One region of the Fictibacillus sp. S7 genome, then DNA from elsewhere that is predicted to be linked to it. Evidence: riboswitches for the same ligand, from Rfam matches in the RefSeq annotation. Region 1 holds a riboswitch; the other holds the start of a gene.

Region 1 (7,871 bases):
ATAACCACCTCGAGAGGGGGATGAGAAATATCACTGGCATCAAGGAGGGCAAGCGCATAGGCAACAGCAATGCCGTTGTCCGCTCCAAGGGTAGTGCCGTTCGCATACAGCATGTCCCCTTTGATCTGCAATTCAAGCGGGTCTGTGTCAAAGTTATGGACGGTTCCTTTGTTCTTTTCACAGACCATATCCATGTGACCTTGAAGAATAATGGCCGGAACATGCTCATAACCTTCTGTGGCTTCTTTTTTAATGATTATGTTGAGGGCTTCATCCTGAATCACATCAAGATTTCGTTTCGTTGCAAAATCCAGAAGATAATCGCTGACTCCTTTTTCATTACCTGAGCCCCGGGGGATGGAAGAAAGTTCTGCGAAATAATGAAATACGGGGTGTTTTTTTAATTCTGTCAATGTCATGTCCATTCATTTCATCCTTTGTCTTCATTTTTCTGTAATCACATATGTCTAGAGTAGAGAAAGCTGCCGAAATAATCAATGGCACAACACGGTAAACAAATGAATCTTAGTTGCTTGACTCTATTCATTTCCTCTTGTAGAATTATCAGGTAAAGAAGATTACGAGTGCGTAGTTACACCAAGAACAGCATATTGGCTCCGTAGCTCAGTGGATAGAGCGTCGGTTTCCTAAACCGTGCGTCGCAGGTTCGATTCCTGCCGGGGCCGCCACTAGATAAAAACAATACTGGCAGCGCGGTGCTGTCTTTTTTTATGCTTTTACCGGCATAATTTGAACGTTTTCTGAACACTGTAAGAACTTAATGTGACATTTATCACAAACATGTATTAGTTCTGTTAAAATAGAGTCATACTAATGATAGATATGAAAAGATGGTGATCTTAATGGGTGAAAATGCTGCTCCAAGCATTTTTAAAGACTATATACAAATTACAAAGCCTGGTATTATCACTTCAAATTTGTTGGGAACCATAGCCGGCTTTTGTATCGGTGCGAGAAACTTGTCATCTAGCCTCAGTTTATGGGAGTTGTTCTTTTGGACCGTTCTCGGAACTGTTTTTGTTATCGGATCATCTGCCATTGTTAACAATGTTTACGATGCGGATATCGATAAGCACATGGAACGGACAAAAAACCGCCCGATTACCAATGGAAGAATTCCAAAACGGAATGCCATTTTGCTTTCCATTGTAATGATCGTGATTGGCGAATTAATTCTTGGCCTGATGGTTAATCCAATAGCTGCACTGATTGGCTTTACAGGATTTGTATTTTACGGTTTTGTGTATACAATGTCCAAGCGGGTAACCGTTGTGAACACGGAAATTGGCTGTATTTCAGGCGCTACTCCGCCGATTATCGGCTATACGGCTGTAACCGGAGAATTTGATTTGATTGCATTGCTTCTGTTTGTTTTCATGTTTGCATGGCAACCGCCTCATTTCTTTGCTCTTGCGATGAAGCGTGCCGAAGAGTATAAGAGTGTCAACGTGCCTATGCTGCCAAACAAGGTAGGCTTTAAGCAAACAAAGGTACATATTTTAATCTATACCGTGTTTGCTGTTGCAGCTTCGTTGCTTCTGTATTTCTTTAATGTTCTGGGCATCTGGTATTTGATTGTGGCAGGCATTTTGGGAGCAGTCTTCCTGTTCCGTGCCATTCAATCCTTTAAATTTAGAGAAAAAGAAAGCGAACTGGTCTGGTCCGGGAAAATGTTCAAGTTTTCAATTATGTATTTAACGTTAATGTTTGTGACCATGATGTTTGCTCCTCTTTTCGGATAATGTAACCAAATAAAAGAAAGAAAACCCCCTGTTTCGGCAAAAAATCCCGAGGAGGGGGTTTTTTGTGTTAAAGTACAGTAAGCTGATTTTTGCTTGCTGATTAAATCGCAAGCTTAATGGAGTTTAAGGGTATGAAAAAAAAGGTATTGAACATGTAATTGAGGCATGATCAGGAGGTACAAATGCATGCAGAAAAGTAAACCCATCATTGTTCCGCGTTACACCTTTTCAGAAATTTATGGGCCTGACTTGATTTTTAACCCCAGGCCATCGTTTGCCCATAATAAATGGATCCCGGATTGTCCAGTCAAGCTTGATTTATTAACTGGCAGCCAGTTTGCTGTAATGGGAGAAATGCCGGTTATTTGCAGCCGGTCCGTAACAACCAGGCAGGCGATAGATCTATATGAGAGGGCCGGACTGCAGCTTCGGTTTCCCATGCATTATTACTCCACTGAAGAAGATTACCGCAATTTGTTCAAACGGCTTGAGGACGAACGGAAACGGATGGTGGTTCAGCATATTCATCCTGAAGAAGAAATGTCAGCTCTAAACTACTGGATCGACCCGAAGCTGGTTCAGTATTTGAATAATAAAGCAAATCTTGAAGAGCTGGTGCCGGAAGGGCATGCACCAAAGCGTGTGAGTACCACAGCTGCAAAGCTTCATGAACATCTCGAAGCTTTTTCGCTTCCATGTGTTGTTAAAGCAGCGACGAATGAAGCAAATGCAGCAGGCTTTGATGTGTTTATCTGCAAAACTGATGAAGATATCCAAAAGGCTGAGAAGTTTTTTGAAACCTGTGAAGGCATCGTAATCGAAGAGTATTTGGAAATTGAACACAATTACTGTGTTCAGTTTGCTTGTACATTTGATGAGAAGTTGATTTACCTTGGCAGTACTGTTCAAAATATTGATGAAAACGCAAAATATAAAGGAAACTGGGTGGACGAAGATTCTGAACCCGATAGCGAAGTCATTAAAATCGGCAGGCGAATTATGGAAGAGGGCTGTAAAAGAGGCTACAGGGGAATTGCCGGTTTTGATATTGCTGTTACGCCGGATGGAAGAAAGATCGCGTTTGATTTGAATTACAGGGTCAATGGTTCGACGGCGGCTCTGCTTTTGAAGGACAGCATCACTGAGCAGCTTGGGAAAAGGGTAGTCAAATATGTATCCTGGAAATCGTCAGGCGGAATTGAACCGTTATACGACACGGTAAAACAAGCGATTGAAGACGGATATTTTGTGCCGCTTTCCATCTATAACGGAAGCGAAAGTCCCTATGAGGATGCGGATACACTGATTCAGGGACTGGTCCTTGGGGACAGCAGGTACGAGGCTGATCAAAAAGAACATATTTTTGAACGGGCTGGTCTGTCCTGAACCCGTCAACAAAAAAACTCCGATAAGGAGTTTTTTGTGATTGTTTAGTGAAGTGGGGTTAGGGTAATTACTAATAAGAGAGCCATACGGATAAAGGAGGATAAGCAATGAGTAAAATGGTAATCGGGGTATATGATTCAGAAAGCGAAGCGATTGATCGCATTCAAGGATTGGTTGACCAGGGGTACAACGCCAAAGACATATCCATCCTGGCTAAAGACGATGGAACGATGGATCGGGTGGCTGACAAGACCAACGTTTCAGAAGAACATTTGGATGAAGATGTGAACGAAGCAGCCTATGGGACAATTGCCGGGTTTCTTTCCGGTATTGGCGGAGCCATTGCTGTTCCGGGTCTTGGCGTTCCTGGTATTGGGCCGCTCCTCGCCGCAGGGCCGTTTGCTTCCATGTTTTCGGAGGATTCAGAGGAAGACTTAAAAGAGCTCTTAATGTCCCTTGATTTGTCCGAACGAACGGCGGAACGTTATGTTCAGAAAGTGGAGCAGGGAAGTGTAATGGTTTTCCTTGAAAAGGATGCCGTAAAGCTTTAGAATAGGGCAATACATACTAACAATTCCAAGCGGATAGCTCGGAAAAATATTTGACAAATTGAAATCCCTGGTATATGATAGAGCACATCAAGTAAATATGACGTATTTCTTATCCAGAGAGGTGGAGGGACATGGCCCTTTGAAACCTCGGCAGCGGGTTTTTCGTTTTTTGAAAAAATACTGTGCCAATTCCACCAGGTTCCCTAAAGAACCTGGAAGATAAGAAGAGCAAATTTCTATTATGGAATTAACATTCTCTTCTTGTCTTGGAAGAGAATTTTTTATTGCAAAAAAAACTGAATGGTTTTCTTATCCAGAGAGGTGGAGGGACTGGCCCTTTGAAGCCTCGGCAGCGGGTTTCCGGCAAACGGAAATACTGTGCCAATTCCGTCAAGCAGTTAGCTTGGGAGATAAGAAGAGAAGCTTTAATCATTATTAGCTGGCCTCTTCTTGTGTTCACAAGAAGAGGTTTTTTTGTTGGAGCAGTTTGAAGGGGGAACACACGATTGATTCGATTTGAGGAAGTTACCAAGATTTATGAGAGCGGCAAAAACCAGGTCAAAGCACTTAACAATGTGAGCTTTGAAATAGATAAAGGAGAGATTTATGGAGTGGTTGGGTACAGCGGTGCAGGGAAAAGCTCGCTGCTGCGGTGTGTCAACTTGCTTGAGAAGCCTTCCTCCGGACGGGTGCTGGTGGACGGAGAGAACATGGCTGATCTTTCACCGAAAGAGCTCCGGAAAAAACGGAAAAACATTGGTATGATTTTTCAGCATTTCAATCTGCTGAATGCGAAAACGGTGTTTGATAACATAGCAACGCCTCTTTACCTCCAGGGAGAAAAGAAGAGTGCCATTAAAGAAAAAGTAAACAATCTGCTTGAGTTTGTCGGACTTTCCGAACATGGACATAAATACCCGGATCAGCTGTCAGGCGGTCAAAAGCAGCGGGTGGGCATTGCACGGGCGCTGTCTACGGATCCGGAGGTTCTGCTCTGTGATGAGGCCACCTCGGCGCTTGACCCGCAGACCACATCAAGCATCCTCGAGCTATTAAAAAGAATCAATAAGGAATATCACATCACTATTCTGATCATCACCCATGAAATGAATGTGATCCGTGAGATTTGCAGCTCGGTCGCGGTGATGGAGAAAGGTAAAGTGATCGAGAAGGGCAGTGTTTTTGAAGTCTTTTCCCGGCCGAAAACAGAAACCGCACGTCGATTTGTAAGCTCCGTCCTTCAGGATGAACTTCCTGATTCGCTGAAAAACATCTTGAGGAACCAGGACAAAAATCATCAGGTGTTCCGCATTGTTTTTACAGGAGCTTCAACAGGACAGCCGCTTTTATCTCAAATTGCAAAAAAGTTTGATGTCGATGTCAGCGTGCTGTACGGACATGTTACCGAACTGCAGGATGTTCCATTTGGAAATCTCGTAGTTCAGCTGATTGGGGACGAACTGGAAATCCGCAGGGCCGTCTTTTTTGCAGGACAGGGTGATGTGGAAGTAAGGGAGGTTATTGAACATGCCAGTTGATTGGAGTACATTCTGGGTCGACATCCTGGATGCGACCGGTGATACATTGATCATGGTCGGTGTTTCATTATTGGCATCGGCAGTGATCGGCATCCTGATCGGTATTATTCTCGTCGTAACGAGAAAAGGCCACATTCTTGAAAATTTACCTGTGTTTAATGTGCTGAATGCCATTGTGAACGTTCTCCGTTCCATACCGTTTATCATTCTCATGGTAGCCATCATTCCGTTTACACGTTTAGTTGTAGGAACATCCATCGGGACAGCGGCGGCGATCGTTCCGTTGATTGTATACGCAGGGCCTTATATTGCCCGGCTGGTGGAAAACAGCTTGCTGGAAATTGATCCGGGAATTGTGGAGGCTGCAGAAGCCATGGGTGCAACGCCTTGGCAAACCATTTTCCGCATCCTGCTCCCGGAAGCTTTCAGTTCATTGATCCTGTCATTGACCACCGCGACCATCGGTTTGGTCGGTGCATCTGCCATGGCTGGTGCAGTCGGAGGCGGAGGCCTTGGTGATTTGGCTATTGCTTACGGATACCAGCGGTTTGATACGGACGTTATGATCGTAACGGTGGTTCTGCTCATTATCCTGGTGCAAGGATTACAAAGCTCAGGAAATGTGATTTCAAGAAAATTAAGAAGAAGATAGCGAAAGAAAAGGGAGAGATACATCATGAAAAAATATTCACTTATCGTTTTAGTTATCGGGGTGCTGTTGTCGGCTTTCTTAAGCGGATGCAGCGGGGGAAGCAAAGAGGAAAAAGTAAAAATGGGCATTAGTGGATCGGACAGTGATGTCTGGAAATACATTGCGGAAAAGGCTAAAAAGGAAGGAATCGATCTTGAAATTGTGGAGTTTTCTGATTATGTTCGTCCCAACCAGGCACTGGCGGACGGAGATATTGACGCAAACTCGTTCCAGACCATTTCTTACTTTAATTCCTTTAAAAAGGAACATAAATTGGATTTAGCACCGATTGCCACAACCGTAATCGCGCCGATGGGCGTTTACTCTGAAAAATACAAAGACATCAAGGATATACCGGATGGAGCAACCATTGCCCTCCCGAATGAAGCGACAAATATGGGCCGCGGACTTCTCTTGCTGCAAAGCGCCGGTCTCATCAAGCTGGAAAATAATTTTGACGGCAATGGAGATTTGAAAAAAGTTATCGAGAACAAGAAGCATTTAAAGCTTAAGCCTGTGGTTGCCGGACAAACACCGCGCGTGCTTCCGGATGTGGCAGCTTCCATCATCAATAATGGGGTGGCAGTGGACGCAGGAATGAATCCAAAGAAGGATGCTATTTATCTGGAGAGCAAGACCGCCAAGCCTTACATCAACATTATTGCGGTCCGAACAGAGGATAAGAACAATAAGACGCTAAAGAAAATCGCGAAGATTTACCAATCCAAGGCTACTGCCAAGAAAATCAATGACATCTATAAGGGCGCAACCATTCCAACGTTCGTCCCATTAAGTGAAATAGGAGAATAAAAGAGAGAGAAAGGATCTGAGAAAATGACTGTCATCAGCCGTACTGTAGAGGAAATTCAAGAGCTTATCACTGTGAATGTAGAGGAAAATGCAGCAACATACATTGAGACCTCACATGAGATCCATGAAAATCCAGAAATCGGAAATGAGGAAATTTTAGCGTCCAGGCTACTGACCTCATTGCTTGAACGAGAGGGGTTCAAGGTAGAACGTGGTGTAGCTGGCCATGAAACATCGTTTGTTGCCAGCAAGAAATCAGCACTGGATGGCCCAACGATTTCGTTTCTGGCTGAATACGATGCGCTCCCGGGGCTTGGGCATGCCTGCGGTCATAACATCATCGGAACCTCAAGTACGGCTGCGGCGATTGCTCTTGGGTCCGTGATTCATGAAATTGGCGGTGAAGTCAAAGTGTTTGGTACACCGGCTGAAGAAGGCGGGGAGAACGGAAGTGCAAAAGGCAGTTTTGTTAAACACGGACTGCTTGATGGCACAGATGCGGCCCTGATGTTTCACCCGGGTAACGCCAACCGTGTAACGGGAACATCCCTCGCGGTTGATCCGCTCGATTTTGAGTATATCGGTAAACCTGCTCATGCGGCAGCGGCACCGGAAAAAGGCATCAACGCGCTTGACGCCGTCATTCAGCTGTTTGTCGGAATCAACGCTCTCAGGCAGCATGTACCGGATGATGTGAAAATTCATGGGATCATCACTCATGGAGGAGATGCACCGAACATCGTTCCGGAATACGCCAAAGCACGTTTTTACATTCGTGCCGCCACACGCGCCAAGCTGGATGAGGTGACGAAAAAGGTAAAAGGGATTGCTGAAGGTGCAGCTCTGGCCACAGGCGCAACGTTGAATGTGATCGCCTTTCAAAACAAGGTCGATAACCTTTTATTGAACCGTTCCTTTGATAAAGTATTTCAAGAACAACTCGAAAGCCTTGGTGCTGAAGTTGACAGTTCGCATCGAAGCGGTTTGGGATCCACTGATGCCGGCAATATCAGCCAGGTGGTTCCAACCATTCATCCTTATCTGCAGATTGGCCCGGAGAGCCTGGTAGGACATACCGATGAGTTCCGTGAGGCGGCCATTTCACCGGCAGGAGACCATGCGCTCATTCTCG
Region 2 (7,871 bases), 1.8 Mb from region 1:
GCACACGTCCAGGCCGTTTTGTCCCGGCATCATCCAGTCGAGAATCAGAATATCAAACTCACGGGCAAGAGCTGCCTCATAGGCATCCTCACCATTGGTCACCCACTCCACATGATAGTCATTTTTTTTGAGCATATGGACAATTAACTTTCCAAGATGGATATCGTCTTCAGCAACAAGAATGTTCATGAAAAGCAGGCTCCTCTTCTTTTATCATTTCAACAATTGATGATAGCATATTTACTGCCCGGAAGAACGAAAATCCTGACGAATTCACATATTTCCGTGTTTTATCGTTCTTCAATTTTCAACAGTTTTAAAAAAAAATGGTAGACAAAAACCACGTTAGGTGACATAATCAAAATATCAAACGAACATATGTTCCTGTAAACTCCATCAAAAAAAGCCGGTGATCATCACCGGCATCAATCATCTACGATTTAAACACGTGCTCTACAACCTGTTTGGTTGCATTTCCTTTTTCCCATCCGCAAAATTTTTCATAAAAACATTCATAGTTGCCTTTATACTGTTCCATCACTTCATCAATATTTTCAATCGTGCGAATCACATCTTCACTGTCCCTTAAAAGCGGACCTGGAACTTCCTCTTCCAAATTAATATAAAACCCTCTGAGTGTATCCCGATACTTTTCCAGATCGTAGAAAAAAATAAAATATCTTGGGATTAAATAGGCATAAAAATCCTTTATCACTTTTTTCTTTAAAAAGGTTTCAACCTCCTCAAATCCGGAAATATAAACAAGCAACAATGGTAATATAATCACAAAAATTCAAATTTCGTACATATATCGAATAAGACATATTACCCCTTCTTTCGACAGCAGGCAGGGATTGACTAAAAAAAACAAGAAAACCACAGTAAAACAAAGAAGAAAGGAGAATGGTGATGAGCAATGAAGTGCTAAAAAAACACATTCACCAGCATTTCAACAGAAAAAAGATCAAGGATGAGCAGCTTGAAACACTGCTGGTACGTTTCATCCTATCCGTTAAAAAGGAAAAATAATGACAAAAAAGGAGCCTTAGGGACTCCTTTTTTTATGCCGATGTGCTTTCATTGTTATGATGCTGGATCTGTCTTCCAAAATGTTTAGACAAAACAAAACCATAGACCGATGCAAGGATCTGCTGAAACAGCATCCCGATCACGACAGGTACGGCTGTCAAAGGGGAAAAATAAGTGAGGGCAATAACTGAACCCGCACTGATGTTTCTCATTCCACCGCAGAAAACCATGGAAACCATTGTTTCTTTATCATATTTCAGCAAAATACTGACTAAAAAAGACACTAAATATCCGCTGGCTGCAATGAAAAAGACAATGATTCCAATCCACACCAGTTTTTTATCCGCATGCTTCAGATAAGGAGCTGCCACCGATGCATTAATCGCGACTACAACTGCCATACAAATTTTCGATATAGGGGCTATCCGTTTTCCTAACGTCAATTTGATGTTTCCCTTCGTCTTGTGATTTAGAATCATACCCACAATGGAAGGAATGACAATCATAATCAGCAGGTCCTTGACCATTGGCCATACCTTGATGGCTACAGACTCTCCGACAAAGAGAGAAAGACTGTATGGAACCACAAGAGGCGATAACAATGTATCAATTAATATGATGGATAAAGCAAGGGTGCTGTTTCCTTTATAAATAGAAACCCACATGCTGCTCGTGATTCCGCATGGAATGACCATAGCAAGCACCAGTCCAGTAATGGTGTAAGGATCCGTGGGAAACGCTATGTGTCCCACTGCCCAGGCCCACAAGGGCATAAAAACGTGCAGAATGGCCAACCCAATAAAAATGGGGACAGGACGAGACAACGTATTGCGCAAATGGGTAAAATTTGAGCCAAGGCTGCCCGAAAATGTCATAAACGCAAAAATCCACGGAACGAGAAACAGAAAGTTTTTTAGCTCATGTGTCAAAAGCATGCCCAAGAGTACACTGACCGGGGTAATGAGTGGCATGAATCGCTCTAGCTGATGATTGATCTTTTCTAACACGCTTAACCTTCTTCCTAATCATTCTAATAATTTACTATGTTATTATTTTACAATATATAAGATTTAATGCCAACATACTCAGAAGAAAAGGCAGGGACAAATGCATTATTTTTGATACCTTTTTTGAATTGGTTCATATTCTATAATCAACTTATCTTATACAATTGACAAACTATTAAAAATATCATACATTAAATTAAAATGATATACTTCTTATCCAGAGAGGCGGAGGGAATTGACCCTGTGAAGCCTCGGCAACAGACTCCCCTATGAGCACTGTGCCAACTTCAACAAGCTGCTGGCTTGAAAGATAAGAAATGTGTTGACGTGATTCGTTCATTCAACTCCTTCTTATGTTTCTATAAGAAGGGGTTTTTATTTAACTTTAATTCCTACTAAAAAGATAAGATTAGTTAATTATAAAGAATTGAGGAGTTGTTCATATGGAAAAGCAAGGTTGGTTTCTATGGAAGGATTGCAAGTTAACCGCCACCGTTCATTATCCCCGGCACACTTTAGGAATTCTCCAGGCCAAATTGCCGATTGTCATCATCTGCCATGGTTTTACAAGCAACCGAATCGGTGTGGACCGCCTCTTTGTTAAAACGGCCCAGCAGCTTTCCGCGAGCGAGTTTGTCGTTTTGCGTTTTGACTATGCCGGCTGTGGAGAAAGCGAAGGCAGCTATGGAGAAAATACATTTCAAGATTTAATCAGTCAGACACAGGCTGCTATTGATTATGCCTCAAAGCTGCCCTGCGTCGATTCCAGGGAGATCATTCTCCTTGGCCATAGTTTGGGAGGAGCCGTGGCGGTTCAGACTGCGGCAGTCGATCCGAGGGTAAAAGACCTGATTCTCTGGGCTTCGGTAGGAAATCCCTACGATGATATCGTGAATATTATTGGAAAGGATGAATGCCAAAGTTTAACGACAAAAGGGTATGTTGATCATCTGGGATATTCATTAAAAGCTGATTTTCTCCATTCCCTTCAATCCTACCATCCCATGAAGGAGCTGGCACAGTTTACAGGTGACATTTTACTTCTCCATGGAACAGAGGATAAAGACATTCCAAGCGTATACTGCACCCAGTTCTATGACAGCTGCTCCCATAGAATTCATGGAACTAGTGAATTGAAGCTCATTAAAGGAGCGAATCATACCTTTTCTTCTATCCATCATTTTAATGAACTTCTTGCCCAAACATTGAACTGGCTTAACCGCCAGTCAGCCACAGACCGCATCACGATCTAATCGATCATGATGCTTTTTTTATTGAAAAACACTCTGTGAGTAAATAACGTAGTATAATAACTTTTGTGATTTTACAAATCATCGGCAATACATAGATAGAGGAGAGAAAGAAGATCGTGGAAAAAAATCCCCTTAAAAAGCTGCTCAGTATAGCAATGGTATGTTTACTAGCTGTGTTGGCTGCCGCATGCTCACCGGTTCAGGAGAGCAGCAGTCCCGATGGGCAGAGCGCTTCGATTAAAGGCACACCAGCAACTGTCACATATGTAGTAGATGGAGATACACTCGATGTTAAATTCAAGAATGGAAAAACAGAACGTGTCCGTATGCTGCTAGTGGATACTCCCGAAACGAAACACCCAAGGCTTGGTGTTCAGCCATTCGGTCCGGAGAGCTCAAAATTTACAAAAACACAGTTAACCGGTAAAAAAGTAGGCGTTGAGCTGGATATTTCCGAACGTGACAAGTATGGGAGACTGCTTGCTTACATATGGATTGGCAAACAAAACTTTAACCAGCTGCTTTTGGAAAAAGGACTGGCCCGGGTCGCTTATGTGTATCCGCCCAATACAAAATATGTAGACCAGTTCCGCGCCACACAGGAAAAAGCCCAGCAAAAAGGGGTTGGCATCTGGTCCATCGAGAACTATGCCCAGAAGGACGGTTTTCATGAAAATTCCAAGAGCCCATCTTCTAATGAAAACAAACAGCCTGCCAATCCCCCTTCAAATGAGAAACCCAAAGGAAAATGCAACATTAAAGGAAATAAGCAGTCGATGATCTACCATGTTCCCGGCGGCCAATCTTATGATGTAACAAAAGCCGAGGTCATGTTTTGCTCAGAGGCAGAAGCCCAAAAAGCCGGTTACCGAAAAGCAAAAAGATAAGACGCCAGACGGGAAAAGCCGGGATCAGCTAAAACGCGCTGATCCGGCTTTTTTACTTGGTGCCAATAACCACCGTTGCTTGGAGCTCTGAGGAACAGACCACTGTTGAACTCAGGCCCTGCTCCTGAAAAATCCGCCATGTTTCTGCTGATTGGCGGGAGCTTGTTTCCATGAGCAGACTTCCTCCAGGTGCGAGCCAGGATCCTGCTTCAATCGTTGCCCTCCGCTGGATATCATGTCCGTCCAAGCCGCCATCCAGCGCTATCCGGTCTTCATACATACGCGCTTCTGCCGGAAGAGATGACACTGCATTCGTAGGAACGTAAGGGGCGTTTACCACAAGAACATTCACGCTTCCAAGCAAGACTTTTGGCAGCGGCTCATATAAGTCCCCTTCAAAAACCTTTCCGTCCGCCTTGCTAACATTCCGGCGCGCGCATATTACAGCTGCAGGATCAATGTCAGTTGCGTAAAGCCTGATCCCAGGCTTAAGCTCGGCAAGTACGGCCCCTACCGCTCCTGAGCCGCAGCAAAGATCCACCACAGCATCTCCCGCCCTTATTATCTCTGCAGCCTGATGTACGAGAAACTCGGTACGCCGGCGGGGAACAAATACATGAGAATCTAACTCAATCCGAAATCCGCAAAAATCCGCATGACCCATTACATGCTCAAGAGGCACTCCCTCTGCTCGCTTTTCTGTCATTCTGTCCAGTTCTTCGGGAGACACTGCAGCAGAGAGCAACAGCCGTGCTTCTTCTTCCGCGTAAACACAGCCGGCAGCCCTCAGCCGAGCAGCAATCCCGTCAAAAGCAGTAACTTCCATCAGCAGTCCCCCTTTGCAAATGACTAAAAAAACGACAAACCTACCGTAAAGATAACACCAGAAACCAGGAGCGTGGTCACACAATAGCCCATAATGTCCCTCGCCCCGAGCCCTGCGATCGCCAGTGCGGGCAGCGCCCAAAACGGCTGAGCCATGTTCATCCAGGCTTCACCGTAGGCAATCGCCATGGCAGCAACGCCAGAGTCAACGCCAAGCTCCTTGGCCGCAGGCATGATGAATGGACCTTGTACCACCCAATGTCCGCCGCCTGACGGAACGAAAAAGTTTACAAATCCTGAGCTTAGAAAAGCAAAGAACGGAAAGGTTGAAGGATTGGAAATAGAAATAAACGCATTGGTAATCATTCCGCCCAGTCCAGAAAGCTCCATCATCCCTTGAATACCCGCATAAAACGGAAATTGAATCAAAATGCCTGCGGTACCTTTTGCCGCATTGGAAACAGCATTCATGTAGGAAAGCGGTGTACCATGCAGCAGGAGACCGGTCGTGAAAAACAGTAAATTAACAGTATTTATATCGATTTTAAATCCGTTTTGAACTATGTAATAAACAATATAAGAATATCCGAGAACCGAGATGACCAAGCTCAGCAGCCGACTGTTTTCCATGGAAACCGCAAATGTTTTTTTCGTATCAACAGGAGCAGTGGCGATAGCCGCAGAAACCTCATCTTCTGTTAACAACTTCGGATCAATCCCGATCACATCTTTTCCTGTTGGCATCATCATCTTGGCCATAATCGGCAGAACGATAAGCAGCGCAAGAGTAATAAACAAATTATAGCTCGTAAAAATGGTATGAGTGAGCGGAATCAGTCCTGCCGTTTTTTCCATTGGATTTCCCGGCGTCGCAGCCACAAGGGGAACAGACCCCGATAATCCTCCATGCCAGGTAAGAAACCCGATATAGGCACAAGCAATCAGAAACCGGTAGTCGGATCCCGGTATACGCTTGGCCACTTCCTTTGCAAACAACGCCCCTACAATCAATCCAAAACCCCAGTTGATGAAACAGGCGATTCCGGAGCCTACAACAACAAGAATCACACCCTGTACCGGAGTTTTCGCTACTCCAGCAAGTTTGACCATCCACTTTTTAATAAGCGGGGAGCTCGCAAGTGCATGTCCGGTAACAAGGACAAGGCTCATTTGCATGGCAAAGGCAAGGAGGTTCCAGAATCCAGATCCCCAGAACTCCACCATATCAATAGGGCTATGATGGGTGAAAATTACTCCTGAGAGAAAAAGAACGATTGTAAGGATTAATGCAAACACAAAAGGATCCGGTAAGAACCGTTGAACGAGAGCGGTAAAAAAGTTAGAGAGCGCTTTCATAATTTCGCACGTCCTTTCTGCCTGAACAGGCTGTTTAAGTCTGTGAATAGATGCACTCGTTAACTATTCCGTTTACAAACCTGAAAATCCTGTCTGTTTAACGTAAATCTTGTAAAAAATTATCGAGTCTCACAAACAGAAGGTCTTACAGAACATGTTGATTTATTCATTTACCATTAGCAGAACTTTACCAGTGCTTTTCCTGCTTTCCACCCAGTCATGGGCTGCCGCTGCCTCATCTAGACGAAATTTCTTTCCGATGTTGATTTTCAGCTGGCCCGCTTCCAGTAATTGAAACACATGAGGAGCCATTTTCTGCAGTACTTCAGGCCGCTCTTTTCTTGTGGTTCCAAGGCTGAAGCCCAAAACCGAACGGCAGCTCGAATGCAGCTTGCCGGCTGGAATGGTGCCGTACTCTCCGCACGAATTTCCAAATACCACAAGCTTTCCGTACTTGGCCAGGCAGTCAAAGCTCTGATCCGTTAATTTTTCTCCTACTGAATCAAGAACAATATCGGCCCCTTTTCCATTTGTGAGCTCGTTTACAAGCTGAGAGATATTTTCTTTTTCATAATTAACAACATAATGAGCACCGGCGTCCTTTGCAATTTGCATTTTCTGTTCATTTCCTACCGTCCCAATCACCATTCCTGCTCCAAGGGCAAGGGCTGTCTGTATGGCCGTAGTGCCTACACCTCCGGCTGCAGAATGAATGAGAACCGTTTCCCCTTTTATCATTTTTGCAAGATTAGCCAGAAGGTGATACGAAAGAAAGGAAACAATTCCGCAGGAGCCTGCCGTCTCAAATGTCATATTGTCCGGGATGGGAAATGTCAATTGAGCGTCTGCTCTCATATATTCCGCGTAGGAACCATCATGGGGAAAGGCAAGCACCCTCTGGCCTTCATGGATGTTCAGCACATCAGGACCAACCTTCTCCACAATCCCTGCTGCCTCCAGTCCTGGAATAAATGGAAGATTCCCCTTCCCTTTTGTCCCTACCCTTGCTTTAATATCGGCATAATTGACAGAAGTAGTTTTTACTTTGATTAATACCTGATCGGAACCAATCTGAGGGACAGCTGTTTCCGACCATGTCATGTTTTCTGAACTTCCAAAGTTTTTTACTATAATCGCCTTCAAGTGACTTCCTCCTTTTTTCTTATCGTAACAGAACACTTTAGCCCAAGAGCATGTTTACACAAAAATTTCTCACCTTCTGGTAAACTGGACAAAAACACACAGACAGGATGGGATAAGATGACAGCACGTAAATTGCTCATTGCTCAAAATATTGACGATTCTTATGTGGAAAAGGTACAGAAAATCATTCCCGATTGGACCATTGTGACAGGCAAGGACAAGGAGATTTGGCAAAAGGAAGCTCCTGATGCAGAGATCATTGCCGGCTGGAAAAAAGGAATGGAAGAATACACGCTAGATCGTGAAAATGCGCCCTTAAAATGGGTACAAACCTGGAGTGCCGGGGTTAACAATCTTCCGCTCGACCGCCT

Evidence for each region. A riboswitch is a leader RNA that binds a small molecule or an ion and turns the genes downstream of it on or off. The one in region 1 is predicted to bind S-adenosylmethionine.
Region 2: linked by a shared signal. The riboswitch ahead of DMO16_RS20075 (alpha/beta hydrolase family protein) and the one ahead of DMO16_RS10720 (methionine ABC transporter ATP-binding protein) in region 1 are both predicted to bind S-adenosylmethionine.

Annotation. Positions count from the first base shown of each region.
Region 1 is NZ_QJKL01000001.1:2,094,941-2,102,811, reverse strand. It holds gene DMO16_RS10745 (aminoacyl-histidine dipeptidase) at 1-425, opposite strand, end outside; tRNA gene DMO16_RS10740 (tRNA-Arg) at 614-689, shown strand; gene cyoE (heme o synthase) at 852-1,763, shown strand; gene DMO16_RS10730 (ATP-grasp domain-containing protein) at 1,950-3,149, shown strand; gene DMO16_RS10725 (general stress protein) at 3,257-3,700, shown strand; SAM riboswitch class I at 3,807-3,926, shown strand; SAM riboswitch class I at 4,007-4,117, shown strand; gene DMO16_RS10720 (methionine ABC transporter ATP-binding protein) at 4,207-5,238, shown strand; gene DMO16_RS10715 (methionine ABC transporter permease) at 5,228-5,890, shown strand; gene DMO16_RS10710 (MetQ/NlpA family ABC transporter substrate-binding protein) at 5,915-6,739, shown strand; gene DMO16_RS10705 (M20 family metallopeptidase) at 6,764-7,871, shown strand, end outside.
Region 2 is NZ_QJKL01000001.1:3,928,060-3,935,930, reverse strand. It holds gene DMO16_RS20090 (response regulator transcription factor) at 1-189, opposite strand, end outside; gene DMO16_RS20085 (CDP-glycerol glycerophosphotransferase family protein) at 434-715, opposite strand; gene DMO16_RS20080 (bile acid:sodium symporter family protein) at 1,062-2,036, opposite strand; SAM riboswitch class I at 2,247-2,353, shown strand; gene DMO16_RS20075 (alpha/beta hydrolase family protein) at 2,480-3,289, shown strand; gene DMO16_RS20070 (thermonuclease family protein) at 3,406-4,176, shown strand; gene DMO16_RS20065 (putative protein N(5)-glutamine methyltransferase) at 4,229-5,002, opposite strand; gene DMO16_RS20060 (TIGR00366 family protein) at 5,026-6,357, opposite strand; gene DMO16_RS20055 (quinone oxidoreductase family protein) at 6,520-7,500, opposite strand; gene DMO16_RS20050 (D-2-hydroxyacid dehydrogenase) at 7,618-7,871, shown strand, end outside.